Regions from separate parts of the Vibrio cyclitrophicus genome, predicted to be linked through region 1. Evidence: predicted binding sites of a transcription regulator. Region 1 holds the regulator's gene; each other region holds the start of a gene.
What was found. The regulator MetJ, encoded in region 1, represses methionine synthesis genes. The targets are predictions, from matches to a motif close to TTAGACNTNTANANGTCTAA.

Region 1 (7,712 bases):
CTTGAGCTTGTCTAGCTCGAATTCTGATTCGTTAACCAGAGCCGTGACGATGCCAGTTAAGGTTTGTCGTCCGAATGGCACAGACACTCGACCGCCAATGATAGGAAATAGGTGGTTGGGAATCTTGTAATCGAACTGCTTGTCGAGTGGAACAGGCAGTGCCACACGGGCAATCATTGGACGCATAAAGGGACGGCTTTATCTGAGTTGACGAGAGCGAACAGTCTAAAGGATAAGCCAGTTAAATTCGAGAAGCAGTTTGGATGAGAAGGCTGAGTTAGCGTATGAAGCCAACTAGCACGTCTAAATCCCACTCGATGTAGAAAATAAAGATACGATTGGTGAAAAATGTATCAAATTAGTTGATCCTATCTCACAGATTCATTACTATACTGCGCCTTAAAGGTATGGCTTTATCTCTATTTAGTGATACAGCGGTGTCTTTATTTATTTTTTTAACTACGTGTGGTGTGCGGCTTAGAATCGTATAGCGACACGGCCTACTTGAGGTTATCCCATGAAAGCTGGAATCCACCCAGAATACAAAGCAGTTACTGCAACTTGTTCTTGCGGCAACACATTTGAGTTCAACTCAACGCTTGCAAAAGAATCTATCCACCTAGACGTATGTGACAAATGTCACCCATTCTACACTGGTAAGCAACGTATCGTAGATACGGGCGGCCGTGTTGATCGCTTCAACAAGCGTTTCGGTGCTCTTTCTAGCAAGAAGTAATTCTCGCTATTTAGAAACAAAAAGGACACTTCGGTGTCCTTTTTTGTTTTCTGGCGTTTGATAAACAGATCAATATTATTCCGTTCTTAACCTATTCTTATACTCTTTCGCCAACTAAGCTTAACTCTCATCGTTCCGCCTGAATCATGCATGATTGAAATCTACTCGAAAGTGCAACAAGCGACAGTAAATTCAACTGCTCACTGGTCTTATTAGTAGTGAAATCTCGTTTTTTAATGAGACAGAGGCTTCAACCATCTAGGAACTTTGAAGTACATCCATTAACATGAACAAGATCCCCCAAATAATAATATCCTAGGAACCTACACCTATGTCTGAAGACAGCAGCCAAGCTCAATCCTCTCAAGAATTATCGCCTCAAGAACAATTCCGTCAGCAAGCTCTTGATTACCATGAGTTCCCAATTCCTGGCAAAATTGCCGTAGAACTGACGAAGCCTGCAAACTCTGCAGAAGACCTAGCACTTGCATACAGTCCTGGTGTGGCTGAGCCAGTCCGAGAGATCGCACAGAACGTCGATAACGTTTACAAGTACACAGGTAAAGGCAACATGGTTGCAGTTATCTCTAACGGTACCGCGATTCTTGGCTTAGGTAACCTTGGCCCTATTGCTTCTAAACCTGTTATGGAAGGTAAAGCGTTACTGTTTAAGCGTTTTGCTGGTTTAGATTCTATCGATATTGAAGTAAAACACCGCACAATCGATGAGTTCGTTGATACGGTTGCGAATATCGCAGATACATTCGGCGGTATTAACCTAGAAGACATCAAAGCACCAGACTGTTTTGAAATTGAACGTCGCCTGATTGAGCGTTGTGATGTACCTGTATTCCACGATGACCAACATGGTACTGCGATTGTAACTGCCGCGGGTATGCTGAACGCAATCGAGCTTCAAGGTAAAAAACTCGAAGAGTGTAAGATCGTTTGCTTAGGCGCTGGAGCAGCCGCAGTTGCTTGTATGGAATTACTGATTAAGTGTGGCGCTCAGCGTGAGAAGATCTACATGCTTGATCGTAAAGGTGTGATCCACACTCGTCGTGATGACCTGAATGAGTACAAAGCACTGTTCGCAAACAACACCGACAAGCGTACGCTTGAAGATGTTATTGAAGGTGCTGATCTTTTCTTGGGCGTATCGGGCCCTAATTTGCTACCAGCAGAAGCACTAACGCTAATGGCTGATAAGCCAGTTGTGTTTGCATGTTCAAACCCTGATCCAGAGATCAAGCCACAGCTTGCTCACGAAGTTCGTTCTGATCTAATTATGGGTACAGGCCGCAGTGATTACCCTAACCAGGTAAACAACGTACTTTGTTTCCCATTCATTTTCCGTGGTGCACTAGACGTACGTGCGAGCGAAATCAATGACGAAATGAAGCTAGCGGCGGTTAAAGCTATTCGTGAACTAGCGAAAGAAGAAGTTCCAGCTGAAGTACTAGCAGTTGCAGGTGAGACTGCACTGAAGTTCGGTAAGGGTTACATCATTCCTAAGCCAATGGACCCACGTCTACTTCCTCGTGTAGCAAAAGCGGTAGCCGTAGCGGCAGTTGAATCTGGCGTAGCTCGTATTGAGATGCCTGCTAACTATATGGCATAAAAGCATATGGCATAAAAGCGTATGGCATAAAAGCGTATGGCATAAAAGCGTATGGCATAAAAGCGTATGGCATAAAAGCGTATGGCATAAAAGCGTATGGCATAGATACTGGATGGCGTAATCGCTTGTTATAGCGGTTGCTCGATTGAGCAAAAAAGAATAATAAAAAACCGACTCATCAGGAGTCGGTTTTTTTATGTCTATCATTTACAGCACACGCCTAGATAAGATAGTGGCTGATGTGACAAATAGGGTTCAGCTATAGCGGATCAATACTGAAGGCAGCGACTGAGTTATTGTTATTCTTCGTCAAATGCTTCGAACTCGATACCCATTGCTGTCATCAGTTCTTTCACTTCAGCAGGAATATCATCTGGGCGATCTTTACGAAGGTCTTCATCCGTTGGCAGTGGCTGGCCTGTGTACGCATGTAGAAAGGCTTCGCACAGTAGCTCACTGTTTGTTGCATGGCGTAGGTTGTTAATCTGGCGGCGAGTACGCTCGTCAGTGAGAACCTTTAACACTTTTAGAGGGATAGAAACTGTAATTTTCTTTACTTGTTCGCTTTTCTTTCCATGCTCAGCATATGGGCTTATGTATTCACCATTCCAGTCGGCCATTGCGTACCTTCATCACTTTAGTTGTTAGAATAAATTAATAGTGGTGATTTTAGCGGGATTTACTGCCATAAGCAAAGACATATAGACGTCTAGAAGTGTTGACGTCTCACGTTTATGAAAGTAAAGTGAATAACATATATCTAACACAGCCGCAAAAACCCCACAAGCTGCTGTGATACCCAGACGCCAAACTTGTAAGGAAGCACCTATGAGCAGCCGGAAGCCAGCAACCATCGCCGTACGTACTGGCATCGAGTCAGACACTCAACATCATGCCGTAGTTCCACCTATTTATCTGTCGACTAACTACGGTTTTCCCGCTTTTGGTGAAGTGCCAAAGTACGATTACACCCGTTCTGGTAACCCAAACCGTGGTTTATTAGAAACTGCTCTGTTTGAACTGGAGTCTGGTAAAGGTGCCGTTGTGACTAACTGTGGCACGTCGGCGCTTAACTTATGGGTGTCTACTTTCTTAGGTGGTGATGATCTTATTGTCGCACCACACGATTGTTATGGTGGTACTTACCGTCTATTTAACACGCGTTCGCTTAAAGGCGATTTTAAAGTGCTGTTTGTTGATCAATCGGATCAAGCTGCGCTAGATGCGGCGATCGCACTTAAGCCTAAGCTGATCTTATTAGAGACTCCATCGAACCCACTGGTTCGCGTGGTTGATATTGCTGAAACTTGCCGTAAAGCAAAAGAAGTGGGTGCATTGGTTGCTGTTGATAATACGTTTTTGACGCCTGTGTTCCAAAAGCCGTTAGAGCTAGGTGCCGATTTTGTTATCCACTCAACAACGAAATTCATTAATGGTCACTCAGACGTGATTGGTGGTGTGGTCGTTACCAAGACGGAAGAGCACGCTGAAGAGTTAGCTTGGTGGGGCAACTGCATCGGTGCGACCGGCACACCGTTTGATAGCTACATGACGCTACGTGGTATTCGTACGCTTGGGGCTCGTATGCGTGTTCATGAAGAGAGCTCGCGTGAAATCTTAACTTCGCTACAGCAGCAAGATCTTGTTGGCACTATTTATCACCCAAGTTTATCTGACCACCCAGGTCATGATATTGCGAAGAAACAGCAGTCTGGCTTTGGTTCAATGCTGAGCTTTGAATTTTCAGGCTCATTTGAGGCGCTTAAATACTTTGTTGGCGAGTTAGCGCTGTTCTCTTTAGCTGAGTCTTTGGGCGGTGTTGAAAGCTTGATTTGTCACCCTGCGTCGATGACTCACCGTGCAATGGGTGAAGAAGCCTTGGCAGAAGCGGGGATCTCTCAGCAACTATTACGCCTTTCGGTTGGTTTAGAAGACGCTGAAGATTTGATTGACGATCTCAAGCAAGCCTTTGAAAAGACAAAACGCTTTATCGCTGAAGGGGAGGGTTAATAATGACAACCTTTCGCCAGCTACATAAATTTGGTGGTAGCAGCTTAGCGAACCCTGAATGTTACCAACGCGTTGTGAACATTCTTAGAGAATATTCATCAGCAACCGATTTGGTTGTGGTATCTGCCGCAGGTAAAACAACCAACCGCTTGATAGAGTTTGTTGAAGCTCTCGATAAAGATGGTCGTATTGCCCATGAGTGCCTACAAACTCTTCGTCAGTTCCAACTAGAGCTGATTGAAGTGCTTCTTGAAGGTGAGCTCGCAGTGCAACTAACGGCAACCATCCAACAAGAATTCACCGCTTTAGGAGAGTTAACTGCTCCTCTAAGTGAAGTGCAAAAAGCGCAAGTGCTTGGTCATGGCGAAGTTTGGTCTTCACGCTTGTTGGCGGCTTTGTTGTGCCAAAATGATTTACAAGCCGTCGCTCAAGATGCGCGTGCTTTTTTACGAGCAGAAGTGGGCGCTCAACCTGAAGTTGATCGCGCACGTTCTTACCCTCTGATTAAAGAAGTTTTGGCTCAGCATACGCATTGCCGTGTAGTGATTACTGGCTTTATGGCTCAGAACTGCGAGGGCGAAACAGTGCTGCTCGGCCGCAACGGTTCGGATTACTCGGCGACCGTGATTGGTGCTTTGGCAGAAGTTGAACGCGTAACGATTTGGAGTGACGTGGCTGGTGTATACAGCGCTGATCCTCGTTTAGTTTCAGATGCGTGTTTGTTACCTTTACTTCGTCTTGATGAAGCGAGTGAACTGGCTCGTCTAGCGGCTCCTGTGCTTCATAGCCGAACGCTACAACCTGTGGCTCAAAGTGCTATGGATCTGAGCTTACGCTGCAGTTACCAGCCAGAGGCGGGCTCTACACAGATAGAGCGAGTACTGGCTTCAGGTCGTGGTGCAAAAATTATTACCTCTTTAGATGAAGTTCTTATCGTGCAACTGACGTTTGGTCACGGACATGATTTCGACCGTCTAGAAAGTGAAGTGTTGGAAGGTCTTAAGCGTGCTCAACTAGAGCCACTTGCTTATGAACTTGAACCGGATCAACATTGCTTGCGTCTTGCTTACACAGAAGAGATCGCTGGTGGTGCTCTGGAATACCTACAAGACCATGCGATTGAAGCTGAAATCAAACTAAAGGAAGGTTTCTCTCTGATTGCTGCAGTGGGTGCGGGTGTGACTAAAAACCCGAACCATTGCTACGGCTTCTACCAGCAACTAAAGAGCTCACCGGTTGAATTTATCTCAGAAGCGAATTCAGGCTTAAGCTTGGTCGCAGTGATTCGTAAGAGTGAAACCTCAAGCTTAGTGAAAGGCATTCATTCTCAATTGTTTCAAGCACAGAAGCGTGTGGCGATTGCCTTATGTGGTAAGGGCAACATTGGTTCAAGTTGGTTAAGCCTGTTTGTTGAGCAAAAGGCTGAACTTGAAAAGCGTCGTGGAATGAACTTTGAGTTGGTTGCGGTGGTTGATAGCCAAACCTATTGGTTCGACGATCAAGGCATTGATGCGACGTCTGTTAGTAAGCGTTTTGATGATGAAGCGATTGCTAATAATGGTAACGATTGGTTAGAGCGCTTAGGTTCGATTCAGGGTTACGATGAAGCGGTGGTTCTTGATGTTACAGCGAGCCCAGTGCTTGCAGCAAAATATCTGCAAATCGCACAACAAGGCATTCATTTGATCTCGGCCAACAAGGTTGCAGGCTCTGCATCAAGTGAGTATTACCATCAGGTGCAAGATGCGTTTGCTAAGATCAGCCGTCACTGGTTATACAACGCGACCGTTGGTGCAGGTTTGCCGATTAACCACACGGTACGCGACCTGCGTGAGAGTGGCGATGACATCATTGCGTTGTCTGGCATTTTCTCAGGCACGTTGTCTTGGTTGTTCCAACAGTTTGATGGCACAGTACCGTTCAGTGAGTTGGTCGACTTAGCATGGCAACAAGGCCTTACTGAACCAGACCCACGTGCTGACTTAGATGGTTCAGACGTAATGCGTAAGTTGGTGATTCTAGCGCGTGAATCTGGTTTAGAGATCGAGCCTGAAAACGTAAAAGTCGAATCGCTAGTACCTGAAGCGCTGCAAGATTTATCAGTGGATGATTTCTTTGATAAGGCTTCTGTGTTGAGTGAAGAACTGGCCGAGCGTTTAGAAAAAGCGCACTCTCAGCAGAAGGTTTTACGTTACGTAGCGCGTTTAGAGAAGAACGGCAAGGCAACGGTCGGTGTGGAGGCGTTGTCGAAAGAGCATGCGCTGGCTAACTTACTGCCTTGCGATAACATCTTTGCGATTGAGAGCAAATGGTACAAAGATAATCCATTGGTTATTCGTGGCCCAGGAGCGGGGCGTGAAGTGACGGCAGGTGCAATTCAATCTGATCTAAACAGAATGTCTAGCCTGTTTTAAATTCTAAATAGCATACTATTCACTAAGATAAATAAGGCTGGAAGCACGATGTGTTTTTCAGCCTTTTTTTTACATTATTTCTTCTTGGCAACTCACCTATCGACTTGAGTTTTTCTCACGATCTACTTGAGAAAAATTCATAATGGATCTATTGACATTAAATCGTATTCAATACATTCTACAGACATATAGACGTCTAAACGTCGTTTAAGGATTTGAGTTTTAGTGGTTGTTTTTGCCACAGGGAGAGTAAGATGGGATACACACACGCAGGCCATATCGACGCTTTAAATCAGAATATCGCTGAGCTTTCTGACAGCATCAATGTGTCATTTGAGTTTTTTCCACCAAGCAGTGAGAAGATGGAAGAGACCTTGTGGAATTCTGTTCACCGTCTTAAAACACTCCAACCAAAATTTGTATCAGTAACCTACGGTGCAAACTCGGGTGAGCGTGATCGTACCCACTCAATTATTAAAGAAATTAAGAACCAAACAGGCCTAATTGCTGCACCACACTTAACGTGTATTGATGCTAGCCGTGAAGAGCTGATTCAAATTGCTGATGATTACTGGGCAAATGGCATTGAGAGCATTGTTGCGTTGCGTGGTGATATCCCAGCAGGCGGTGGCGCTCCAGATATGTATGCATCTGACTTGGTTGAGCTGCTTAAATCTCGCCACGACTTTGATATCTCTGTTGCAGCTTTCCCTGAGGTTCACCCTGAAGCAAAAAGTGCTCAATCAGACCTTATTAACCTGAAGCGTAAAGTGGATGCTGGCGCTAACCGTGCCATCACGCAATTCTTTTTTGATGTAGAAAGTTACTTACGTTTCCGTGATCGCTGTGTGGCGGCAGGTATCGATGTTGAAATCGTACCGGGCATCTTACCTGTTTCTAACTTCAAGCAGGCGTCTCGCTTTGCTGCGAT
Region 2 (7,712 bases), 500 kb from region 1:
TAACCCTGCATGAAGACATCAAAACCTTCTATGGTGCGCAATACAGTGCTGATATGAACGCGACGTTTGATGGCAATGAATTGACTCTATTGCAGATTTGGAGTGATGAAGACTTCGAATGCCTACAAGAGAATATTCTGGGTCACCTTGTGACTCAACGCCGTTTAAAACTTAAGCCGACCGTATTTATTGCTGCAACAGACGCTGAACTGGATGTTATCTCTATCTGTAACTTAACGGGTAACGTGATTCTAGAACGCTTAGGCACTAAAAATCGTGATGTATTGGCCGAGACATTGGCAGAATTCTTAGACAAGCTACAACCTGCGGTATAAATAGATGTACGTATTAGAGCTTCAATTTGAGTGTTTTGATAACACAACGGTCAGCGCTGTCGATAAGGCGGTTAATGGCTTGATGGATGCACTTCGTTATAACGGACAAGTGTTAGGTCGTGAGTTTCCAATCGTGATGGGCGACGGTGAATTCTATGTTCGCGTTGTGTGTCCTGAGCAAGACAGTTTACATCCGCGTAATCACTCAGACTTCGTAAAAGTGTGTTTTGAGCGCTTGTCTAACGCGAGCCTTCTTGCGCCTAAAATGCGTTTGTTGGGTCGAGATCTTAATTCCGAAGAAGTTGCAGAAGATGAAACGCCAAGTTGGCAGGTGTTATACACGACATTCGTTCATACCTGTTCGCCGCTGCGCAGTGGTGATAGCTTGCTGCCAATCCCTTTATATCGCAACCCACCAACATTCAATGGTGATCATAAAGCCGTACTGAAATGGCAGACAGAATGGCAAGCTTGTGATGAAGTACAAATGGGCGGTGGTTGCCGTGCAGAACACGCAACGCTAGCGGAGATCAGTGATACCAAAAGCGTATTGTTCAAACGCGGTTGGGGCTTGAGAGGGCGCATTGAATATCTCACGAAGATCCCAACTTATTACTACTTGTACCGTGTGGGGGGCATTAGTTTAAAGGCCGAGAAAGAGCGGAAATGCCCGCAGTGTGGTGGTGAATGGCTGCTAGATGCACCGATCCACGATATTTTCTATTTCAAGTGTGATGACTGCCGACTGGTGTCAAACATCTCTTGGGATCACCTAAAGTAACCTTCTAGTGTATATTTAAGCGTCATATTTTAGGTGTCGGAGTGCTAATTAAGTGCTCCGATATTCATTTTTATCATTTCTATATTAAAAATTCAGTACCTTGCTTCATGTTCGGTACTGTGGCCTCATGACTTACTTTAGCTCTATTTTTCTTACTCCTCATTGTTTATCTCTTTCTCCTTTTAATACGAGCAGAGCGTGATATTCAGCTCTTTCTGTAGTGCCAATGTATTCATTTAAATAACCCTACACCCATCAACTTTCAGTCATCTCAATAGTTAGCCTGATCACAATAATCAATCAGTTCTCTTTCAATTTATATTCTTCCCAATATAAATGGGATCGATCCCATGGGAATGTTCCCATTTATAATAAAATAATCTGATTCAAGATCTGAAAGGAATGGACGATGAAACTGTTACCTATTGCTGCTGCACTCTCTACTGTCTTACTTGCACCTAATTTATACGCTGACGAAACCACACCATTGGAGTTTAATGGCTACATGCGCGGGGGTGTTGGCTTGAGTAATGAAGGCGGTTCAAATAGCAAATGGGAGGTGAGTAAAGTAGGCCGACTCGGCAACGAAAATGACCTATATGGCGAGTTTGGTTTTAGAAAAGAAGTGTATGCAGAGGACGACGTTTCATTTTTAGTTGATTCCATGTTGTCGTACTGGCAAGGCCAAGATGAGAACGCTGCGGATAAAAGCGTGGATGTAGTTCAACTCAATGTTCAAGCTGTAGGGCTTTTTGAAGATAAAGGTATTGGTATTTGGGCCGGTGAGCGCTACTACCAACGCCATGATGTACACATCGTTGATAATTACTACTGGGATGTAAGTGGTATTGGTGCTGGTGTTGAACACATCAATATGGGCCCTGGTAAATTATCGGTGGCTTTGATTCAAGACACGGTTACGGGCGATGTGTTTGATGGCAAAGAGACCACAGCCATGATTGCTGATATACGTTATGCGGGTATTCCATTGTGGAACAATGCGGATCTTGAGGTCGGTATTGATATGAACTTCGCCAATGAAAAGCAGGGTCAAACGGTGGACGCGGATGATAGTGTGATGCTGACGGCCAGCCTAAATCAAAACCTAGCGGGTGGCTTCAACAAAACCATTCTTCAAGTTGCTAACTCTGGTTATGCAGAGCAGATGACAACCTTTGGTACAGGTAAGGGCATTGTTCGTGATGCAAACAACAATGATGCTGACGGCTTTCGATTGATTAACTGGGGTGTGCTTGCTATCGGTGAGAACATCGAATTTGGCCACACGGTTCGTTATGCCGCGTCATCGGGGGTTGGTGCGAATAACAGTGATGATGAGTCGTTCAGTGCAGTAATACGACCGCTTTATAAGTGGGACAAGCGCATGCGTACCATTCTTGAAATTGGTGGCTTTGTTGAAACTATTGATAACCAAGACGGCGCGGGCGGCAAGTTCACTGTCGCTCAAGCTTGGGTACCGCAAGTGGGTTTCTGGTCACGTCCTGAATTTCGTATCTTTGCGACTTACCTAAATGATGCTGAAAATGATAATGCTTTCGGTGAAGGTAAGAACAGTGAAATGAGTGTTGGCATGCAAGTGGAAGCTTGGTGGTAAGTCGAATTTTCTTGTAAATTGTAACCAATAAAAAGGGGCTGATGTTATATCAGCCCTTCGGGTATCTATACCGCGCTGTAGTTTAGTTGATTACCAACCTTTAACCACACCACCTTGGAAGATGTCAGAAGCTGCGTTGTACACTTCTTCAGTTTGGTAAGCTTTAACGAAGTTTTGTACGTTTTCTGCGTTTAGATTGTCTTCACGAGAAACGATTAGATTCACGTAAGGAGAGTCTTTGTCTTCAACGAATACACCATCTTTTTGTGGAGTCAGGTTGATAGAACTTGCGTAAGTTGTGTTGATGATAGACAAAGCTACATCATCAAGAGAACGCGGCAGTTGTGCTGCGTCTAGTTCAACAATTGTAAGATTCTTAGGGTTCTTAACGATGTCACGAACTGTCGCTAGAAGGCCTGCACCTTCACGAAGCTCAAGTAGACCTTGTTGCTCAAGAAGCAGCAGAGAACGACCTAGGTTAGTTGGATCGTTTGGTACAGCAATGCGCGCGCCGTCTTGGATTTCGTCAACAGATTTCACTTCTTTAGAGTAACCCGCGATTGGGTAAACAAACGTGTTACCAGCGATAGTCAGTTTGTAGCCACGGTCAGCAACTTGCTGATCTAGATACGGTGCGTGTTGGAATGCATTGATGTCGATAGAGCCGTCATCTAGAGCTGCATTTGGTGTTACGTAATCTGTGAAAGTCACTAGTTCAACATCTAGTCCGTACTTTTCTTTCGCCACTTTAGCTGCAACTTCAGCAACTTGTGCTTCTGCACCTGCCATTACGCCAACTTTTACTTTAGAAGTATCCACTTCTTTATCGCCACAACCTGCTAGTACTAACGCTGATGCCGCTGCTGCGATAGTAAGTAAACCTTTAAGGTTAAATTTCATAATAATCTCCTTTTAATAAATCTATCTAATTTGGTTTCGATGACTCTAATCTTTAATCGTGAGCCTTTATCTGTGGTCAACGCGGCGAACTAATGAATCACCGATTGATTGAATAATTTGTACAAGCACAATCAACATCACTACTGTCACTGCCATGATGGTCACATCGTAACGGTGAAATCCGTAACGAATCGCGACATCACCTAGACCGCCGCCACCTACAGTACCGGCCATTGCTGAATAGCTCACCAGAGTCACGAGTGTAATCGTTACTGAGTTGATGATAGTCGGTAGTGCTTCTGGAAGCAGAACCTTGTTGATGATTTGAGTCGGTGTTGCGCCCATGGACTGAGCGGCTTCCACTAGACCTGTGGGCACTTCAAGTAGTGCACTTTCGATAAGTCTAGCAACAAAAGGTATAGCGCCGATCGTCAGTGGAACAATCGCTGCTGTTGTTCCGATGAAGGTACCAATCAGCATCTTAGTCAGTGGGATAATAGCAACCATCAACACTAAGAAAGGCACTGAACGACCTACGTTCACAACCGCACCCAAAATTTTGTTTAGTTTGGTGTTCTCTAGCAAACCACCTTTTTTAGTCGTGTGTAGAATCACGCCTAATGGGATACCGACGGCAAAGCCAACGATGCCTGCGACTGCAACCATGTAAAGCGTTTCGCCTGTTGCGCCTAGTAGAAGGTTACCGTTAAGGCTGATCCAGTCAGCAATCTCGTTGAAACTAAAGGACATAACCAAGCACCTCTACTTTTACATTGTTGTCGCGTAGGAATTGTATAGCAGCATTATCATTTGCTTCATTACCGAACAGTTCAGCTACCATCATGCCGAACTTTACGCCGCCGGCGTAATCAAGATCTGAGCTTAGGATGCTAACATCGATATTGAATTTACGAGCGATTTGCGTCATTAACGGTGCATCAACGGTTGCTCCTGTAAACTCAAGACGTACCAATGGGTAACTGCTGTTTACTCGAGTCTCATGTAAACGCGCTTGGTAATCTTCAGGAATCGTCAGGTCCAGTGTTGAGCGAATAAACTGATGTGCTAGCTCTGTTTTAGGGTGAGCAAATATTTCACCTACGGTCCCTTTTTCTACTAGTTCGCCGCCGCCGATGATTGCGACTTCGTGACAAATGCTTTTAACCACGTCCATTTCGTGAGTAATCAGTAAAATAGTGATGCTTAATTTACGGTTGATTTCACGCAGTAGCTCAAGGATAGATTGAGTCGTGGCTGGATCCAAAGCACTGGTCGCCTCATCACAAAGCAGTACTTTTGGGTCAGATGCCAGTGCGCGAGCAATCGCGACACGCTGCTTTTGACCACCACTTAGGTTTGCAGGGTAGGTATCGCGCTTATCAGCAAGACCAACCAACTCAAGTAGCTCACTGACTTTTGCTTCAATTGCTGCTTTATCTTTACCTGCAAGTTCTAAAGGCAGTGCTACATTGTTAAATACAGTGCGAGAAGACAGCAAGTTGAAATGCTGGAATATCATGCCGATGTTACGACGTGCTACGCTAAGTTCTGATTTGTTGAGTTTTGTCAGGTCGATTCCGTCAACAATCACTTCACCCGACGTTGGGGCTTCCAACATGTTTACACAGCGGATAAGAGTACTTTTGCCTGCACCTGAAGAGCCGATGACTCCAAAGATTTGACCTTGAGGAATATGGAGGTTGATATCAATTAAGGCATTGATTTCTTTAGTGCCTTGATAAAAAACCTTATTGACTTGATTCACTTTAATCATAGAGAAACCCGTGCCGGTAGAACAGAATAATATGTCGATAGCTCGCTCGATTTACAGACGATGCTATGGTGTTCTATGATCTAAGTCAATAGATATTTTTACGTCTAGATGGCTAAACGCCGATTGTATGGCTAAGCTGGAAACAAATCGTTAACGAACGCAAAACTAAATAGATAGTGATGAAGCAAATAAAGCGTGTAATAATTAATGATTAATAGAGAGTTGATAGAGAACAAAATTTTGTCTAAACCTGCTGTTTTTTTAGATCGTGATGGTGTGATTAACGTTGATCATGGCTATGTACATGATGAGCATGACTTTGAATATATCGATGGTGTGTTTGAAGCGGCGAAAGCGTTTAAAGATATGGGCTATTTATTGGTGCTAGTGACCAACCAGTCAGGCATTGCTCGTGGTATGTTTAGCGAGGACCGTTTTCTTTCTTTAACGCAGTGGATGGATTGGAACTTTGTTGATAACGGCGTTGAGCTTGATGGCATCTATTACTGTCCGCATCATGCTGAACAAGGCTTAGGCGACTACAAGCAAGATTGTGAGTGCCGTAAACCAAAACCAGGTATGTTCATTTCTGCTCGTGACTTTCTTAAGATTGATATGGCTAACTCAGTCATGATCGGCGACAAAGCTGAAGATATGATGGCTGCAGAAGCGGCAGGTGTTGGCACTAGAGTGTTGGTAAGGACCGGTAAGCCAGTCACTGAAAAAGGTGAAGCGTTAGCCAGCGTAGTACTTGATAGCATTAAAGACGTACCCGCTTTCTTGAAAGGTTAAACGTTCTATTTATCACTAAGGTTTTTCTAACCTGAGTCTAAACTAAGTGTCATTGACTATATAAAGATGAGGAACGAAGTATGAAAGCTATGTTGGTAGCATCTCTATGTACGGTAGCATTGGTCGGGTGCTCTAAATCAGCATCCCCTGATAGTGCAGCATCGGATAATCAATTCGTGACTTATCAATGTGAGTCTGACGTCTCGTTTGATGTGGCTTACCTTAGTAATGAAAAAGCAGTACTGCGTTTACCTGATAACGAGTACCAATTGACTCAAGTACCGGCAGGCTCAGGAACCAAATACATTCTAGACGATGGCACCTCAGAGATGATTAGCAGCATCACTTTGCGCACGAAAGGTGACGACGCACGTCTAGAACTAGGCCGTGTGGTCTATCGTAATTGCCAAAAGTAAGTCATAGTAAGAACTGCTATATTTTACAAACAGTTAAGTGAGGAAACCTACCCTCACTTTTTCTTCTCTTTCCTTTAACGTTAGACTTTTTATGAGCAAAAAACTCACTATTCTCGATATTGCTAAGCTGTCCGGTGTTGGTAAGTCAACCGTATCTCGTGTTCTGACCAATGATCCAAAAGTGAAACCTGAAACCCGAGAAAGGGTGGAAAGAGTAATTCAAGAATCTGGGTACACGCCTTCAAAGTCTGCGCAATCCATGCGCGGTGGCAGTCAAAAAGTCATCGGCGTGATCATCTCTCGTTTAGATTCTCCCTCTGAAAACAAAGCAGTTAGCACCATGTTGGCAGAATTGTATCGAGCGGATTACGATGTCGTGATCATGGAAAGTCAGCTAGATAGAGATAAAGCTAACGAACACCTTCAGGTTCTCAAGCGTCGCAATGTAGATGGTATTATCGTGTTTGGTTTTACTGACTGTGATATTCCTGCGATTGAAGCTTGGGGAAACAAAGCGGTGGTGATTGCTTTGGATACTGAGAATGTGACGTCGATTAACTATGATAACCGACAGGTGATCAATAGTGCGTTAACGCATTTAGCAGATCAGGGGATCTCTGAGGTTGGTTTCATTGGCGTTGATCCTAGCGACAAATCAACCGGTGAACTGCGTCTTAAGGCTTATCTCGAGTGGTGTGAAAATACAGGTTCAATTGCGAACTATCGTACTGGTCAACTTCATCATGAAAGCGCTTATCAGTTGGTGGATGAGGTGCTTGTTCCTACGACTCAAGCCATTGTCTGTGCGAGTGATACATTGGCTCTTGGCGTAATCAAGCGTTTGCAAGAGTTACAACGTGAAGATGTGGTGGTGACTGGTGTCGGTGGCAATGATCTTCTCTCTTTCTTGTTCCCTCGAGTATTTAGCATTGATCCTGGGTATCAATCTGCAGGTAAATTGGCCGCTAATCTATTGATCTCTCAGCTTTTAGGCAATTCAGAGATCTCTCATCACACTCAATCTCCGATTCTATAATCCACTCAATCAAGCGAAATTGAACCGCTTAGATTAAAATTAGAGTGTGATCTCTTTCAATTA
Region 3 (7,712 bases), 210 kb from region 1:
CCTCAGTCTACTTAGGACAGGTTGATCTGCTACTTATAAAGATGAGTCTAGGAGAAAACAAATCCCAGATACAAAAAACCGAGCTCAGCGCTCGGTTTTTTCCTTCATTTAACTGTTAGCACAAGGCCATCAGTCAATGATTAAGCAAGAAACTCTTTCGCTGTGTTTACTACATTTTCAGTAGTGAAACCGAACATCTTGAATAGCTCACCCGCTGGTGCAGATTCGCCGAACGTTGTCATACCGATGATCTTGCCACCGAAACCAACGTACTTGTACCAGAAGTCAGCGATGCCAGCTTCTACAGCGATACGTGCAGTTACGTCAGATGGAAGTACAGATTCGCGGTATTCAGCGTCTTGCTTATCGAATGCGTCAGTTGCAGGCATAGAGACTACGCGTACTGCTTTACCTTCAGCTGTTAGTTGTGCTGCTGCTTCAACAGCAAGCTCAACTTCAGAACCTGTAGCAATGATGATTAGCTCTGGCTTACCAGCACAATCTTTCAGGATGTAACCACCCTTAGCGATATTAGCTACTTGCTCTGCGTTACGATCTTGTTGTGCAAGGTTCTGACGAGAGAAGATTAAAGATGAAGGACCATCTTTACGCTCAATAGCCAGTTTCCAAGCAACTGCTGATTCAACTTGGTCACATGGACGCCATGTGCTCATATTTGGAGTCAGACGTAGAGAAGCGATCTGCTCAACCGGTTGGTGAGTCGGGCCATCTTCGCCAAGACCGATAGAATCGTGCGTGTAAACTTGGATGTTCTGAACTTTCATCAGAGCAGCCATACGCATTGCGTTACGCGCGTATTCCATGAACATTAGGAACGTTGCACCGTATGGTACGAAACCACCGTGCAGAGCGATACCGTTCATGATAGCCGTCATACCGAACTCACGTACACCGTAGTGGATGTAGTTACCAGAGAAGTCAGTTGCTTCAAGAGACTTAGAACCAGACCACATAGTTAGGTTAGAAGGCGCAAGGTCAGCAGAGCCGCCCATGAATTCAGGTAGCATCGCACCGAACGCTTCTAGTGCATTTTGAGACGCTTTACGTGAAGCGATGTTAGCTGGGTTAGCTTGAAGGTCAGCAATGATTGCGTTTGCTTTCTCTTCCCACTCAGCTGGAAGTTCGCCGTTAGTACGACGTTTGAATTCTGCTGCTAGCTCTGGGTAAGCCGCTGCGTATGCGTCAAACTTAGCATTCCACGCTGCTTCTTTCGCTGCGCCTGCTTCTTTCGCATTCCACTCAGCTGCGATATCTGCTGGTATTTCGAAAGGACCGTGTTCCCAACCAAGCGCTGCTTTAGTTGCTGTGATTTCATCTGCACCTAGTGGAGCACCGTGACAGTCGTGCGTACCCGCTTTGTTTGGAGAACCAAAACCGATGATAGTTTTAGTACAGATAAGTGTTGGACGAGGATCTGCTTTAGCCGCTTCAATTGCAGCATTGATAGCGTCAGCATCGTGACCATCAACAGCAGGGATTACATGCCAACCGTAAGCTTCAAAACGCTTAGGTGTATCGTCAGAGAACCAACCTTCAACTTCGCCATCAATAGAGATGCCGTTGTCATCCCAGAAAGCAACCAACTTACCAAGGCCTAGCGTACCCGCTAGAGAACATGCTTCGTGAGAGATACCTTCCATCAGACAACCATCACCCATGAATGCATAAGTGTAGTGGTCTACGATGTCGTGGCCTTCTTTGTTGAACTGTGCAGCCAGTGCTTTCTCAGCCATTGCCATACCAACAGCATTAGTGATGCCTTGACCTAGAGGGCCTGTCGTTGTTTCGATACCAGGAGCGTAACCGTACTCAGGGTGACCAGGCGTCTTAGAGTGCAGCTGACGGAAGTTCTTAAGGTCTTCAATTGAGAGCTCGTAACCTGCCAGATGAAGCAGAGAGTAAATCAACATTGAACCATGCCCGTTAGACAAGATAAAACGGTCGCGGTCAGCCCACTCTGGGTTTCCTGGGTTGTGGTTCAAGTGACCACGCCAAAGAACTTCAGCGATGTCAGCCATACCCATAGGTGCGCCAGGGTGGCCTGAATTTGCTTGTTGAACGCCATCCATGCTAAGTGCGCGAATTGCATTGGCTAGATCTTTACGAGAAGGCATGTCTGCTCCTGAGTACATAAGCGATTTAAAAAAGAGATTAATGCTAAAATTTTCATTCTTATTAGCGCGGGTATTCTCTCAAACGACTTTAGCGACTGCAAACGTTTTACTGGCATTTTAACAGTCATTTTTCGCAATTTTCGAACATTTACATCGCTTGGCAATGGCTTATCCCGACCGATACGCAAACGTTTAGTTATGACATATCATAAAAAAGAGCTTGTAATTCGACCGCTGGAATTTAGAATAGCCGTCTAGATGTAGAAACACCTACAAAATATACTGTATTTAATGGCAGCGCTTGCTAGCTTGCGATGCCTAAAATTATTTGCATTTAACTGTTTGCAACTAAAAACTAATTGCAACTAAAAACTAAAAGTGGAGCTCTCATGGCTAAGCACCTATTCACTTCTGAATCTGTTTCAGAAGGCCATCCAGATAAAATTGCAGACCAAATCTCTGATGCTGTTCTTGATGCCATCTTGGAACAAGATCCAAAAGCACGTGTTGCTTGTGAGACTTACGTAAAAACCGGCATGGTTATGGTTGGCGGTGAAGTAACAACGTCTGCATGGGTTGATATCGAAGAAATCACTCGTGAAACAGTACGTGAAATTGGTTACGTTCATTCTGATATGGGCTTTGACGCTGACTCTTGTGCCGTTCTAAACACAATTGGTAAGCAGTCTCCAGACATTAACCAAGGTGTCGATAAAGCAGACCCTAAAGAGCAAGGCGCTGGCGACCAAGGCATCATGTTTGGTTACGCGACTAACGAAACACCAATCCTAATGCCAGCTCCAATTACTTACTCTCATCTTCTTGTTAAGAAGCAAGCTGAAGTACGTAAGAGCGGCAAACTTGACTTCCTTCGCCCAGATGCGAAATCTCAAGTAACATTCCAGTACGACCAAGGTAAGATTGTTGGTATTGATGCTGTTGTTCTTTCTACTCAACACTGTGATTCAGTAACAACTCCGGATCTACGTGAAGCGGTAATGGAAGAGATCATCAAGCCAGTACTTCCTGCTGAATGGATCAACAAAGACACTAACTTCTTCATCAACCCAACAGGCCGTTTCGTAATCGGTGGCCCAATGGGTGACTGTGGTTTAACAGGTCGTAAGATCATTGTTGATACCTACGGCGGCGCAGCTCGCCACGGTGGCGGTGCATTCTCTGGTAAAGATCCATCGAAAGTTGACCGTTCTGCAGCTTACGCAGCGCGTTACGTTGCGAAAAACATCGTTGCTGCTGGTATGGCTGATCGTTGTGAGATTCAACTGTCTTACGCTATCGGTGTTGCAGATCCAACATCTATCATGGTTGAAACGTTTGGTACTGAGAAAGTCGCTCACGAAATCATTATTGAAGCGGTTCGTCAAAACTTCGACCTACGTCCATACGGTCTTCAAGAAATGCTGAACCTTCTTCAACCTATCTACAAGCAGACAGCTGCATACGGCCACTTCGGTCGTGAAGAGTTCCCTTGGGAAGCGACTGACAAAGCAGCAATCCTTGCCGACTTCGCCGGTCTAAAATAATTTAGCCACTGCGATTTGTTTCTTTAAAGCCCTTACTTGTTAGTAAGGGCTTTATTTTTATGTACTTATCTAACCCTTACTCTGCGTAACTCGCTCTACCTGCCTTCTTTACCGTTAACCACTTAGTATAAAAAGCCATTGATAATTTGTGTTTTCTAGTACTAATGACAATAGTTAAGGTAACTCCTAGCAGATCAAGCTCACATTTAACCCCAATGCAGTTAAGCCTAATATCAATAGTTAAGTGAACGCTAGAACAATAACTAGGACGATAACGAGCACTTTAGCTCAATCCCATAATGCTCATTTAAGCCACAATATTGAGCTCTATGGAATTATAACTAGGACGTTATTTAACTAGGGGGATCTATGCCTCGTACCGCGCACCCATCCGAACTGAACGATAAAAAACACAAGATCAGCGATCAGGATTATGCTCGCACCATTCCTTGCAACCAAATCAGTATTTCTGCACCCTTTCATTGGTTGTCGCTTGCTCTGCATGACTTAGTGAGAATGCCATTAATCAGCGCGTTTTACGGGCTGTGCTTTATGGCTGCGGCAATCGCCATTGTTCAACTTGTCCAGTGGCAAGGAACGCACTTGGTCGTGATGCCAAGTTTGATCGTGTACATGTTGATAGGGCCATTTCTTGCTCTGGGCTTGTATGACGCTGCTTGGGAAAGAGAAAAAGGGCACAACGCTAGTCTATTGCACTCGATGAAAGCCATCACGCGTAATTCTACCCATCAATGGGCCTTTGCGATTGTATTAATGGTCGCGATGATATTCTGGATGCGTATCGCTGCGTTATTGCACGCACTCTACCCTTCAGTACAAGGCGCGCCATTGACCGAATTTGCTCCCTTTTTAATCACGGGTTCTGTGATTGGTTTTGTTATCGCAAGCCTAATATTCAGTATTTCTGCCTTTTCAATTCCATTGATGATGGAGAGACGTGTTGATGTCATGAGCGCTATTTTCACTAGCTTTAATGCCGTGAAATCGAACATCCCTGCAATGGTCGTGTGGGCGAGTATTATTTGTACCGGTATTCTGGTGGGCTTTGCAACCTACGGAATCGGAATGATCGTCACCATGCCGCTACTTGGCTATGGTACATGGCATGCTTATCATGAAATCATCAAAAAGAAACATCACGTATAAATCGTAGAGAGATCGACGAGCAGTGTTATTATGAGGCCTTAGCGTTAATGCTGAGGCCTTTTATTTGGAGTTAACTCGCTTGTCATACACCCCGCAACAACATCGAGCCAATAAGAAATTGGCGGAATGCTTAACCACCGCTAACCAACATTTCTCACGTGTATTTCCATGCCCGCTCATCACTTACAAGTTAAGAGGTAAGGCAGCAGGAAAAGCCTACTTGCAGCTGAATGAAATTAAGCTCAACCAAATACTTTTTACAGAAAATGAAGAAGCCTTTATCAACGAAGTGATCCCTCATGAAGTCGCACACCTGATCACACATCAAGTCTTTGGACGCGTTAGACCGCACGGCAATGAATGGAAGTACGTAATGGAAAAGGTATTTAACGTACCAGCCAAAACCACTCACAGCTTTGAAATCACCTCAGTACAAGGGAAAACCTTTGAGTACCAATGTGAGTGCACCACTTACCCGTTATCCATAAGGCGACACAATAAAGTACTTCGAAACCAATCGACCTACCGTTGCCAACTGTGCCAGCAAACCTTAGCTTTTACGGGGACTCAACTAAGCTAGTTAGGGGTTGATTAACTCAATAGAATAAATCTAATAGAGAGATCTAACATTTGAGTGCTAGACTGATGTTTATCATACTTTTATCAGTCTTTTTCTATGCAAAAAATCACCTTCAAAGCATTTGGCCTACCTGTGTCTTTTTACTTAACGATAGTATTTGGCCTACTGGTAACCCAAAGTGTTTTCGCGGCACCACCGAGCTCATTTTCCAAAGCAAAAAAAGAAGCAGTGAAGATTTATCTCGACCACCCGACCTCATTTTATTGTGGCTGTGACATTACTTGGAAGGACAAAAAGAAAGGTATTCCCGACCTTGATGGTTGTGGTTATCAAGTCAGAAAACAACAAAAGCGAGCGAGTAGAATTGAGTGGGAACATGTGGTCCCAGCTTGGCAGTTCGGCCACCAGCGTCAATGCTGGCAAGACGGCGGACGTAAGAACTGCACTCGAAATGACAAGATATTCAAATCGATGGAAGCCGATCTTCATAACCTGACACCTGCCATTGGCGAGGTTAACGGTGATCGATCCAATTACAATTTCAGTCAGTGGAATGGAATGGATGGCGTGAGCTATGGTCAGTGTGAAATGCAGGTCAACTTCAAACAGCGCAAAGTTATGCCACCGGACCGAGCAAAAGGATCTATCGCGCGAACTTATCTTTATATGAGCCAAGAATACGGTTTTAAACTATCTAAGCAGCAAACGAACCTGATGATGGCATGGAACAAGCAATTTCCCGTAAATAAATGGGAATGTACTCGTGATGAGCGAATCTATGCTATCCAAGGTAATCACAACCCATTTGTCTACCCTGCTTGTAACTAACTTCTACCACACAATCACCTCGAACAAACAAGAGTTTCAAAATTGCCTCTGAAACTCTTGCCCTACCCTTGTTTTTTCGACTAAAAGCATCCATGTTAGGCAGAGATAAAATACCCAAATGAACATATTTATAGGTTTACCAGCATGAGAATCCCTCGTATCCATCACCCAGAACGCATTCATCAGTTAGGTTCACTCGCTTTAGGCGAAGATGCCGCGGGTCATGTTGGTCGAGTCCTTCGCATGAAAGAAGGCCAAGAAGTGCTTCTATTTGATGGCAGCGGCGCTGAATTTCCAGCAACCATTGCAGAAGTATCAAAGAAGAATGTCACAGTTAATGTTACTGAACGTATCGAGCGTAGCAGCGAATCTCCGTTAGACTTGCATTTAGGCCAAGTGATTTCACGTGGTGATAAAATGGAGTTTACGATTCAGAAATCGGTTGAGCTTGGTGTCAACACCATTACCCCACTGATTTCAGAGCGCTGTGGCGTTAAGCTTGATACTAAACGCTTCGAGAAAAAGCTCGCGCAGTGGCAAAAGATTGCTATCGCAGCATGTGAACAATCAGGCCGTAATACGGTTCCAGTTATTCGTCCAATCATGCAACTTGAAGAGTGGTGCAGCGAACCGAGTGAAGCGTTAAAGCTAAACCTGCATCCTCGTGCAAAATACTCAATTAACACCCTTCCAGAACCCATCAGCAAGGTGCGCCTGTTGATTGGCCCTGAAGGTGGATTGTCAGCTGAAGAAATCGGTATGACAGAACAATACAAATTTGAAGAGACGCTACTCGGCCCACGTGTACTTCGTACCGAGACAGCAGCTCTAACCGCAATTACTGCCTTACAAGTCCGCTTTGGCGATCTAGGCTAGGAGAAAAAAATGATCAAACTTGGCATCGTAATGGATCCAATTTCATCCATTAACATCAAAAAAGACTCTAGCTTTGCCATGATGCTTGAAGCTCAGCGTCGTGGTTACGAAATCCATTACATGGAAATGGATGATCTACATTTAGATCAAGGCGTAGCCATTGCTGACACTAAGGTTGTTGAACTAAAAGAAGACCCAAATGGTTGGTACGAATTCAAATCAGAACAAACTATTGCATTATCTGATTTAGATGCAGTATTGATGCGTAAAGATCCTCCGTTTGATACTGAGTACATCTACGCTACTTACATTCTTGAGCGTGCTGAAGAAAATGGTGCACTGATCGTCAATAAGCCGCAAAGCCTTCGCGACTGTAACGAGAAACTGTTCACAGCCTGGTTCCCTGAACTCACGCCAACAACAATCGTAACTCGTAAAGCTGAAAAAATTAAAGCGTTTCGAGAAGAACACGGTGATGTGATCCTAAAACCACTTGATGGCATGGGCGGCGCGTCTATCTTCCGAGTGAAAGAAGGCGATCCAAACGTATCAGTGATCATTGAAACTTTGACTAACCATGGC
Region 4 (7,712 bases), 1.7 Mb from region 1:
CGTTGACGAGCGGGTTTGAGAAGCGCATTCTTTAATTTCGAACAGAACAAGTTTTAACCTCGCGAGAGTGTGATTAAGTCATCCTTTGTTTTGTATAACGCATCTAATTGAACGGCAGGTCACATGAATAAAATTGTTATGTTAGTAATGGGGCTGTTTTTTACCAGTCGATTGTTTGCGAGTATTGTGCCGCATGTTAGTCAATTAGAACATGATGCACCTATCCTTATTCGTTCAGCATTGATTGTTGGTGTTGCGGCTTATGCCGTCTGGACTGCATTTAAATACTTTAAAAAGAACAAAGCTTCTGGCTCAGAACTGTAGAAATAAAAACTTAGAAAGCTTTGTAGTACTTAGCAGGTTTCGATTACTGATCCGCAAAATAGTCGACCAATATTTTACGCCACTTTCGCGACTCACGAATTTTCAAATCGCCCATTGGTTCTGCCGTGATCAATCATATATTTGAGCACTACATCATCAGCGACGATGGCTTCAACCTCGCCGTCCTCTAAAGCCGCTAACAACCTTGGCATATCTACATAACTCTTGTGTCGGATTTCAAAGCCGGTGAGCATCAAAGAAGAAGTTGTTGCGACTTTTTCCCCTACTTCTACGTTCACAAGATCATTAGAACTTAGGTTCGATGATTAAAGTGACGACATGAACTGACTTTTTGCCGATGAACATAACTTGCCACCTTGAGTAATCTGACTCTCTAAAAAGTAAATATTGCGTTTACTTTTTACCCATTGAGCGCGGATCTCTAACTCTTGGCCAATCAAAATTGGATGATGGAAACGAGACGTCAAGCTGACCGTCATAGCGGTGATATTATTTTGGAACAAGCAGTGCAACATGGTGGCATCGTGTAACGCGGTAACAATGCCGCCCTGCATAATGCCATCATAGCCCTCAGCTTTATCTGTTGGTACAATCTTGGCTAAGGCTTCATGCTTAGCTAAGTTCTCGTTATTGCTAGCAACTTCAAAGCAAATCGGGCTATCTGAAAAGAAGCCTTGGCTGCATACTTGGCAGCGGCGATGGTTGTGAGGAATGAAAACTTTCATACTTATCCTTATTCCTTTTACCCTTAGATTTCTAGAGATTGATATGGCTCGACCAAAAAAACATCGACAGTTATGTACTCGTGCGGCTTACTCTTGTTTTAAGCCTAATGGCGTCCCTATGGACGAGCTTCATCAAGAAGAGCTGCTATTAGAAGAGTTGGAAGCGCTACGCTTGGCTGATCAAGAAGGCCTAAGCCAGCTTGAAGCCGCCGAGCAGATGCAGGTGTCTCGCCAAACGTTCGGTAACATCATTAAACGTGCACGAGCCAAGGTTGCTAAATGCATCGTCAACGGCCACGCGTTAGTCATTCAAAACTCTTAACTGACACCCTAGCCTTAACTCTAGATCCCACTCTCACTGCTGGATACCGAACTCGTCACTGAGCGATCCAACTATCTGATTTAGCTGTTTATCTGTTTATCTGTTTATCTATTGACTTAGCTATATGGCGGCTTGTTTGAGCTCTCTAGCTTGAGGGTTCTGAGATCTGATACAGCTTACGGCTATGTTCCTCACACACCTCTTTGCAATTGCATTCACGCTCAATATCGATCTGCGCTAGCCCCCCGCAGCTGCCTTTGATTGGCTGGCGTGAAAAAATCACACCGATCGCCATCAACGCCACGATTCCGACAAAGCCTAATAATGTTAGTAGGAATGTCATTTACGGAACCCTCGAATAGCCCCCAATTTGTGGGGTCGTGACATGAAAATTGCGCCGTCTCTCCTACGCTCTTTCTTACCACACCCATGATTGCGAGGCTCTCGACCGTAATCTAGATCGGTCACTTCTTGTAGGTGATCAAAATCTAATGCTTCGATTTCAACCTTTCCTGTCGAGGCTAACACTTTAATATCGTTCTTAAACAAGTGCGCCAGCATCCTTTTCCCTATGTGACGGACAACAACTGCTTGCACGCCGTAAGAGTGGATCACTGAAATCCATTGCTTCTTTTTATTACAAGATGAGTCGGATTCAACCAAAGAAACAACCTGCTTTATTTGTCGTTGGTCATCCACAATCGCTATCTGTGGTGAACGAGCAAAATGATTGCCGACATGGAGATTAAGACAAGGTACTGCGTATAACATGGTAACTCCCTGTTATTGGTGATCAGGCATTCAGTATATTCCTCATTATTGGCATATGCCAATAACCATGGTATGAAAAATTAGATTTACAGAATAGAGAAATAGCACTTTCAGCAAAAACTATAGAGTAGACGGAGCTACAAGCTAGCTTGGAAAAGAAAAGTTTATTGAGACGAAAAGATTCATAGAAACAGAAAGGTTTATGAGAAAGACGTTACCCGCCAACGCTCTAAGGTCTATGGCTCTACCTTTGAGATAAACCATTGTTGTCACAGGTGTTGTTTTTAATGTGCTTCTTATCCTCTTTCAAAGTGAATAAATGCTTAAATTGTTATATTATAACATCACAACAAATAACCGTCTGTCTTCATGAAACTGTTCTCTACTCTAATCAATGTATTCGATCGCCTCTCTTTGGGCTGTGTAAGCCGCTTTTCGATGTGTTTTCATTTTCTAAAATGCTTACCTCTTGGCATTGCATTGCTATCTTTTGCTCCAAACCTATATGCCCACCCTCACTCCTGGGTTGAAATGAAGACCCACATCGAAGGTGAGAATGGCCTAATAACTGGCCTGTCGATGGAATGGTCGTTTGATGCTATGACGTCGATGTATATGTTAGATGGTGAAGACGTATCTCCAGACAAAGAAGAAGAGACGTTCAAAAACCTGGCAGCATCCGTTATCGAAAACATGATGTACGAGCACTACTTCACCTACTTCTATGACAATGAAGAGCCAATCAAATATCAAGTAGCAGAGCATGCCAAATTTGAACGTGACAAAGCCAAAATGGTGCTCACTTTTGACCTACCGCTTGCCAAACCAAAACCGGTGACAAGAGACACACTTCGTGTATTGATCTTTGACCCTAGCTACTTTGTCGATATGTCGTGGTTATCTAAGGGGGATGTGACCTTATCGCCAGAACTCGCGAGACAATGTCAGTTAGAACTCGTTGAGCCTAACCCGACTCCAGAACAAATGAGCTATGCGATGTCTTTGCCAACCGATGCGGATCCAGATAACACGCTCGGCCAACTGTTTACTCAATCGGTCAAGCTTCATTGTGCTGCGCTTCCCACTTCCTAACCGCAGCGACTCGTTTGAGCTATTAAACGTCTTAACTCAAACGAGTTAAACCTGCCAAATTAACGAAAATAGTAATCTCTAATTCAGGTTCTTGTTATATGAAGAAAAATCAATTCAAAGCCAACCATGCCCTCATTGGTATCGGTGCATTATTATTTGTTGCTGTTGGCGCGTATCAACTATGGTCGATGTGGCCATCACTCGTTATCACCAGTATCCAATGGCAAAGAGAGGTCAATTCAGAACTTGCAGACCTACTCTACCAAGCCAAGTCAAACCCTTGGGGAGCAGGCTGTTACCTGATTGGATTCAGCTTTATCTATGGAATGCTGCACTCTTTGGGGCCTGGCCATGGCAAAGTCATCGTTTCAACATACTTAGCCACTCACCCAACCAAAGCAAAAGCCAGCTTGATTCTTACGGTGGTATCCGCTTTGTTACAAGCACTGGTCGCTGTCTTATTAGTCAGCGTTTTGTTGTGGGGCTTTAATGCTTCAATGCGAGTAGTGAACGACAAAGCCAACCTATTTGTTTCATTGAGCTTTGCCTTAGTGGCCGTGGTGGGTACATTGATCTGCTGGAAAGCTCTGAAAAACATCTACTCAACGGTGCGCAAACCAAAGTTGAAAGTGAAGACCATCACCGCATTCGCAACAGATATGCCTTCTCCTATAGCCGCTCGTTCACCGATCTCGACCCAATCACCAATGGCGCGTCGCTCATCAGTATCTGATGGTTCCGCGATGTTGAACCCCATTCGTACAATACAATCAGCAGAACACTCGCACGCAGATCACTCTCATGCCGACTGCGGATGCGGCCACCAGCACGTCGCCGATGCAGACGCGATAAATAAAGCTTCAACGCTCCGTGAATATGCAGGAATCATTGTCACCATAGGGGTAAGGCCGTGTACTGGAGCTATTATGGTTCTGCTTTTCGCTAACATGGTCGGCTTGTATTGGATGGGTGTTCTTAGTGCGTTGGCAATGGCGGTTGGTACGGCATTAACAACCTCACTAATTGCAATGATGACGCTAACAGGCAAACATTTGGTGAAACGCTACTTAGCCGCAGGTAACAAGAATAGCAGTGCCTCATTAAAAGTCGCTGGTCATTATTTGCAGCTATTTGGCGGTCTATTACTTATTGTGATTGGACTACTATTAATGAACGGACAAGACAGCGGCATGTCGCCAGTCTTCACCATGTAATTAGTGGAAGCGTTTAATTAATATCCAGTGAATTCTACAATCCTCATACGACAAGGCCTCGCAAACGTGAGGCCTTATTTTTATCTATCACTAACGGTTAAAGAAATCTTTTCTCTTAACGATAAAGCTCGTCGAGTTTTAGTCACTGTGATTAAGTGTAATCAGACAATCGCTTGCGAAAGCAGATCCAATATTTTGGAGTTATATACCCCACCTAGTAATAACATCAATTTAACTTCTCCTTTAACAAACCTATTGACCCAATCGCATTAATAGATAATATAGACGTCTAGGCACCCATATGTCTTTTAGTTAATTAAATGGAGTTATCATGAAAAGCTACAAAAAAATCATCGCATCCCTGTTGGCATTGGCATTCACATTAGGTGTGACAGGATGTGGAAAAAAAGACGAGGCAGTCATCAAGATTGGTGCAACAGTAGGTCCACACGCACAAGTTGTACAGGCCGTCGCTATTGAAGCAGCGAAACAAGGGATTAACATCGAATTAGTTGAATTCTCAGACTACATCACCCCTAACGCAGCATTGGATGACGGAAGTATCCAACTTAATAGCTACCAACATCAGCCATTTCTCGACAACTTTAACGACAATCATGATAGTAAGTTGGTTTCTATCGGACGTTCAATTTTGATGCGTATGGGCGTTTACTCTAACAAGTACACTTCACTTGACTCTATTCCTGACAACGCAAGAATTGCGATTCCAAACGATCCAACCAATGGCGGACGCGGACTATTACTATTAGAAGATGCAGGGCTTATTTCACTGAGAGAAAACGTTGGATTCAATGCATCTCTAACCGATATTGTCTCCAATCCAAAGAATATTCGATTTGTCGAAGTTGATGCCGCACAGTTGCCCCGCTCTCTTGACGATGTAGATGCTGCAGCTATTACTATGAACTACGTGATGTCTGCAGGGTTAGATCCTAAGAAACAAGGTATCTACTTAGAGAAGAAAGACGCACCTTTAGCTGTGATGGTTGTTGCGGCGCGAGAAGAAGACAAAAATAATGAAGTCTATAAAAAGATCATTTCGATTTATCACTCTCAAGAGATCAATGACTTTTTGAACAGCACCTTCAAAGGCACCATAGAAGCGGCAAATTAAGCTAAAAGAATAACCTTAGATTTGGCGTTGTATGTGAAGCAATTAAGCAACGTCCTGATCTTAAGTTTATCGGCTGTTATTACGAAACTAAGCTATTGAATACTTTAATTCGTAATCCTAAACTCGTTATGGCTTGCTAACCTAGTTCGTTCCCAATAATTTGTTAGAGATCGGTTTATTGCAAGATCCGAAATAAAAAGGCCTCGCACATGCGAGGCCTTAGTTTTATCTATCAAACGATAATACACCCTACTTCACTGGCTTAACCACTTGCATCAGTGTTGTATTGAACGGCTCTGATTAAAGAGACACTGCTAGTTAACTAAAAACGGCTACAAGCTAGAAACTGCTATAAGAATGGGGAAGGCGTTTTTCTTCATTCCAACCGGACAACTCAATATTGATCAATAATTTGCGCTTCTCATTACACAGTGAAGCGATATTGATAATAGGTAGCTGGCTGCGAAACTGCGCGGTAAGTATGACCTTTTTACCGTCACTAAGGCCGCTTCGACATTGCGACACAATCGCTTCGGTGTCTAATTGATGTGCGTTCTCGATAATTTGGGTATCAGCGTTCTCTTGATAGCCATCGATCAGCCAAGATACGGCTGGTACTTCTAAGCTTGTGAGAACGATGACATCTTTTGTTGCCATAAGCTCATGGAGTTCAGTTTGCATAAATCCCCCTCTTAGTTAGCCTGTTGCCTAACCATAAAAATTAACGACCAGCCCATTAAAGTCGGTTACCCAGATTAGCCTGTGCCAAATGGTAGCCTCTATCTATCATCTCTTGTGAGCGATCAAACTCTAAGGTGCCACAGGCATTACGTGGGATCTCAAGCGTAATATCTGCGGGATAAGCGGCCAATTTTTGACGAGCAATGGTCGATTGCATCGCATCAAACGCTTGGTTGGCAATGTCGTAGGCAGCAAAATTGAAGCTCATTTTACTTTTTACACTGCTACCTAGATTATCGATAAAAAGAGTAACCTTCTCATGTAGGTTACTCTGTTTTGTTGGTAGAGAAACCGGTATCACTTCCTGTTGAAGCATCTCAGGTTCACCACCTAAGTTCACAGCCAGAGTAAAGTCTGTCTTATCACTAAAGGTAGGCGCAATCGGTACGGGATTGAGCACTCCTCCATCGATCAGCACTTCACCATTGATGACGTGAGGCGTGAAGAACAATGGCAAAGAGATAGAAGCACGAATAGCATCAAACAAAGAACCCGATTGCAACCAAACCTCTTTTTCATCAGCGACGTTGGCAGCAACTGCGGTATAAGGGATAGGCAGATCTTCAATTGAAATCTCGCCGATCAGCCTACGCAGTGTGTCGATGATCTTGTCCCCTTTGAAGATACCACTTGATTGCCATGAAAAATCTAACATCATAGCCATATCCGATTGGTCGATACTGGTGACCCACTCTTCAAATTCATCCAACTTACCCGCCGCGTAGACACCACCGATAAGTGCACCAATTGAACAGCCAGAGATGGATTTTATCTGAAAGCCGTGCTCAATTAGCCAGCGGATGATGCCAACGTGAACCAAGCCTCTTGCGCCACCACTGCCAAGTACCAATGAGATCGTTTTTGCCATCGTACTAATCCTTTAATATTTTTATTCAAGACTGGTTCACTCGTTGATTTTCCGATTCGCTAGCCTCGAATGAGTGAATCTTTTCAGTCCATGCGAGTGATAAAGGTTTGCTCGTCATCGACAAAAGCCACATAGTCGCCGTGATAGATAAACACCCGACCACGCCCTTCAACGATACAGGCAAGCTGTGGGTTCAAATCTTCTTCAAGATCTTTACTTTGATACGTGCCGGTATCGGTGATTACACCGCGGAGTGTCGGCAAAAATCCATAGCTGCGCTTGGCTTGATCAATCAGGCTCAATTCACTGGCGGTAGAGAAGTAAGCCGGGATTGGGCCAGCATCTTCGATAAACATCGTTTTCAGTTCTTCAAAAGCTGTAATCACCAGCCAGTCGATGCCATTAACGTGATGGATAAACATTGTTTATAAATACCTAGATTCTCGATAATTCTAATGCGGGGATTCTATCACTATCAGGCGCAGAACGTGGTAGAGAT

Region 2: metN (methionine ABC transporter ATP-binding protein MetN) is a predicted target of MetJ. The motif match lies at 5,502-5,521, and genes of this name have one in related genera.
Region 3: metK (methionine adenosyltransferase) is a predicted target of MetJ. The motif match lies at 2,382-2,401, and genes of this name have one in related genera.
Region 4: OCW38_RS08530 (MetQ/NlpA family ABC transporter substrate-binding protein) is a predicted target of MetJ. The motif match lies at 4,751-4,770, and genes of this name have one in related genera.

The regions. Positions count from the first base shown of each region.
Region 1 covers NZ_AP025480.1:253,886-261,597, forward strand. The annotation lists gene priA (primosomal protein N') at 1-186, opposite strand, end outside; gene rpmE (50S ribosomal protein L31) at 518-736, shown strand; gene OCW38_RS01150 (malic enzyme-like NAD(P)-binding protein) at 1,068-2,357, shown strand; gene metJ (met regulon transcriptional regulator MetJ) at 2,657-2,977, opposite strand; gene OCW38_RS01160 (O-succinylhomoserine (thiol)-lyase) at 3,186-4,367, shown strand; gene OCW38_RS01165 (bifunctional aspartate kinase/homoserine dehydrogenase II) at 4,370-6,781, shown strand; gene metF (methylenetetrahydrofolate reductase) at 7,036-7,712, shown strand, end outside.
Region 2 covers NZ_AP025480.1:750,580-758,291, forward strand. The annotation lists gene syd (SecY-interacting protein) at 1-335, shown strand, start outside; gene OCW38_RS03520 (Zn-ribbon-containing protein) at 340-1,116, shown strand; gene OCW38_RS03525 (carbohydrate porin) at 1,526-2,731, shown strand; gene OCW38_RS03530 (MetQ/NlpA family lipoprotein) at 2,822-3,631, opposite strand; gene OCW38_RS03535 (methionine ABC transporter permease) at 3,698-4,381, opposite strand; gene metN (methionine ABC transporter ATP-binding protein MetN) at 4,371-5,405, opposite strand; gene gmhB (D-glycero-beta-D-manno-heptose 1,7-bisphosphate 7-phosphatase) at 5,646-6,197, shown strand; gene OCW38_RS03550 (MliC family protein) at 6,278-6,613, shown strand; gene treR (trehalose operon repressor TreR) at 6,705-7,649, shown strand.
Region 3 covers NZ_AP025480.1:468,792-476,503, reverse strand. The annotation lists gene tkt (transketolase) at 141-2,135, opposite strand; gene metK (methionine adenosyltransferase) at 2,525-3,679, shown strand; gene OCW38_RS02305 (DUF2189 domain-containing protein) at 4,049-4,846, shown strand; gene OCW38_RS02300 (SprT family zinc-dependent metalloprotease) at 4,926-5,426, shown strand; gene OCW38_RS02295 (endonuclease) at 5,523-6,254, shown strand; gene rsmE (16S rRNA (uracil(1498)-N(3))-methyltransferase) at 6,399-7,130, shown strand; gene gshB (glutathione synthase) at 7,140-7,712, shown strand, end outside.
Region 4 covers NZ_AP025480.1:1,948,253-1,955,964, forward strand. The annotation lists gene OCW38_RS08490 (hypothetical protein) at 124-324, shown strand; partial or broken gene OCW38_RS08495 (ABC transporter substrate-binding protein) at 368-632, opposite strand; gene OCW38_RS08500 (PaaI family thioesterase) at 651-1,070, opposite strand; gene OCW38_RS08505 (DUF134 domain-containing protein) at 1,114-1,392, shown strand; gene nqrM ((Na+)-NQR maturation NqrM) at 1,538-1,735, opposite strand; gene OCW38_RS08515 (NifB/NifX family molybdenum-iron cluster-binding protein) at 1,732-2,163, opposite strand; gene OCW38_RS08520 (DUF1007 family protein) at 2,533-3,255, shown strand; gene OCW38_RS08525 (nickel/cobalt transporter) at 3,354-4,469, shown strand; gene OCW38_RS08530 (MetQ/NlpA family ABC transporter substrate-binding protein) at 4,801-5,604, shown strand; gene OCW38_RS08535 (hypothetical protein) at 5,944-6,285, opposite strand; gene OCW38_RS08540 (patatin-like phospholipase family protein) at 6,341-7,213, opposite strand; gene OCW38_RS08545 (hypothetical protein) at 7,297-7,635, opposite strand.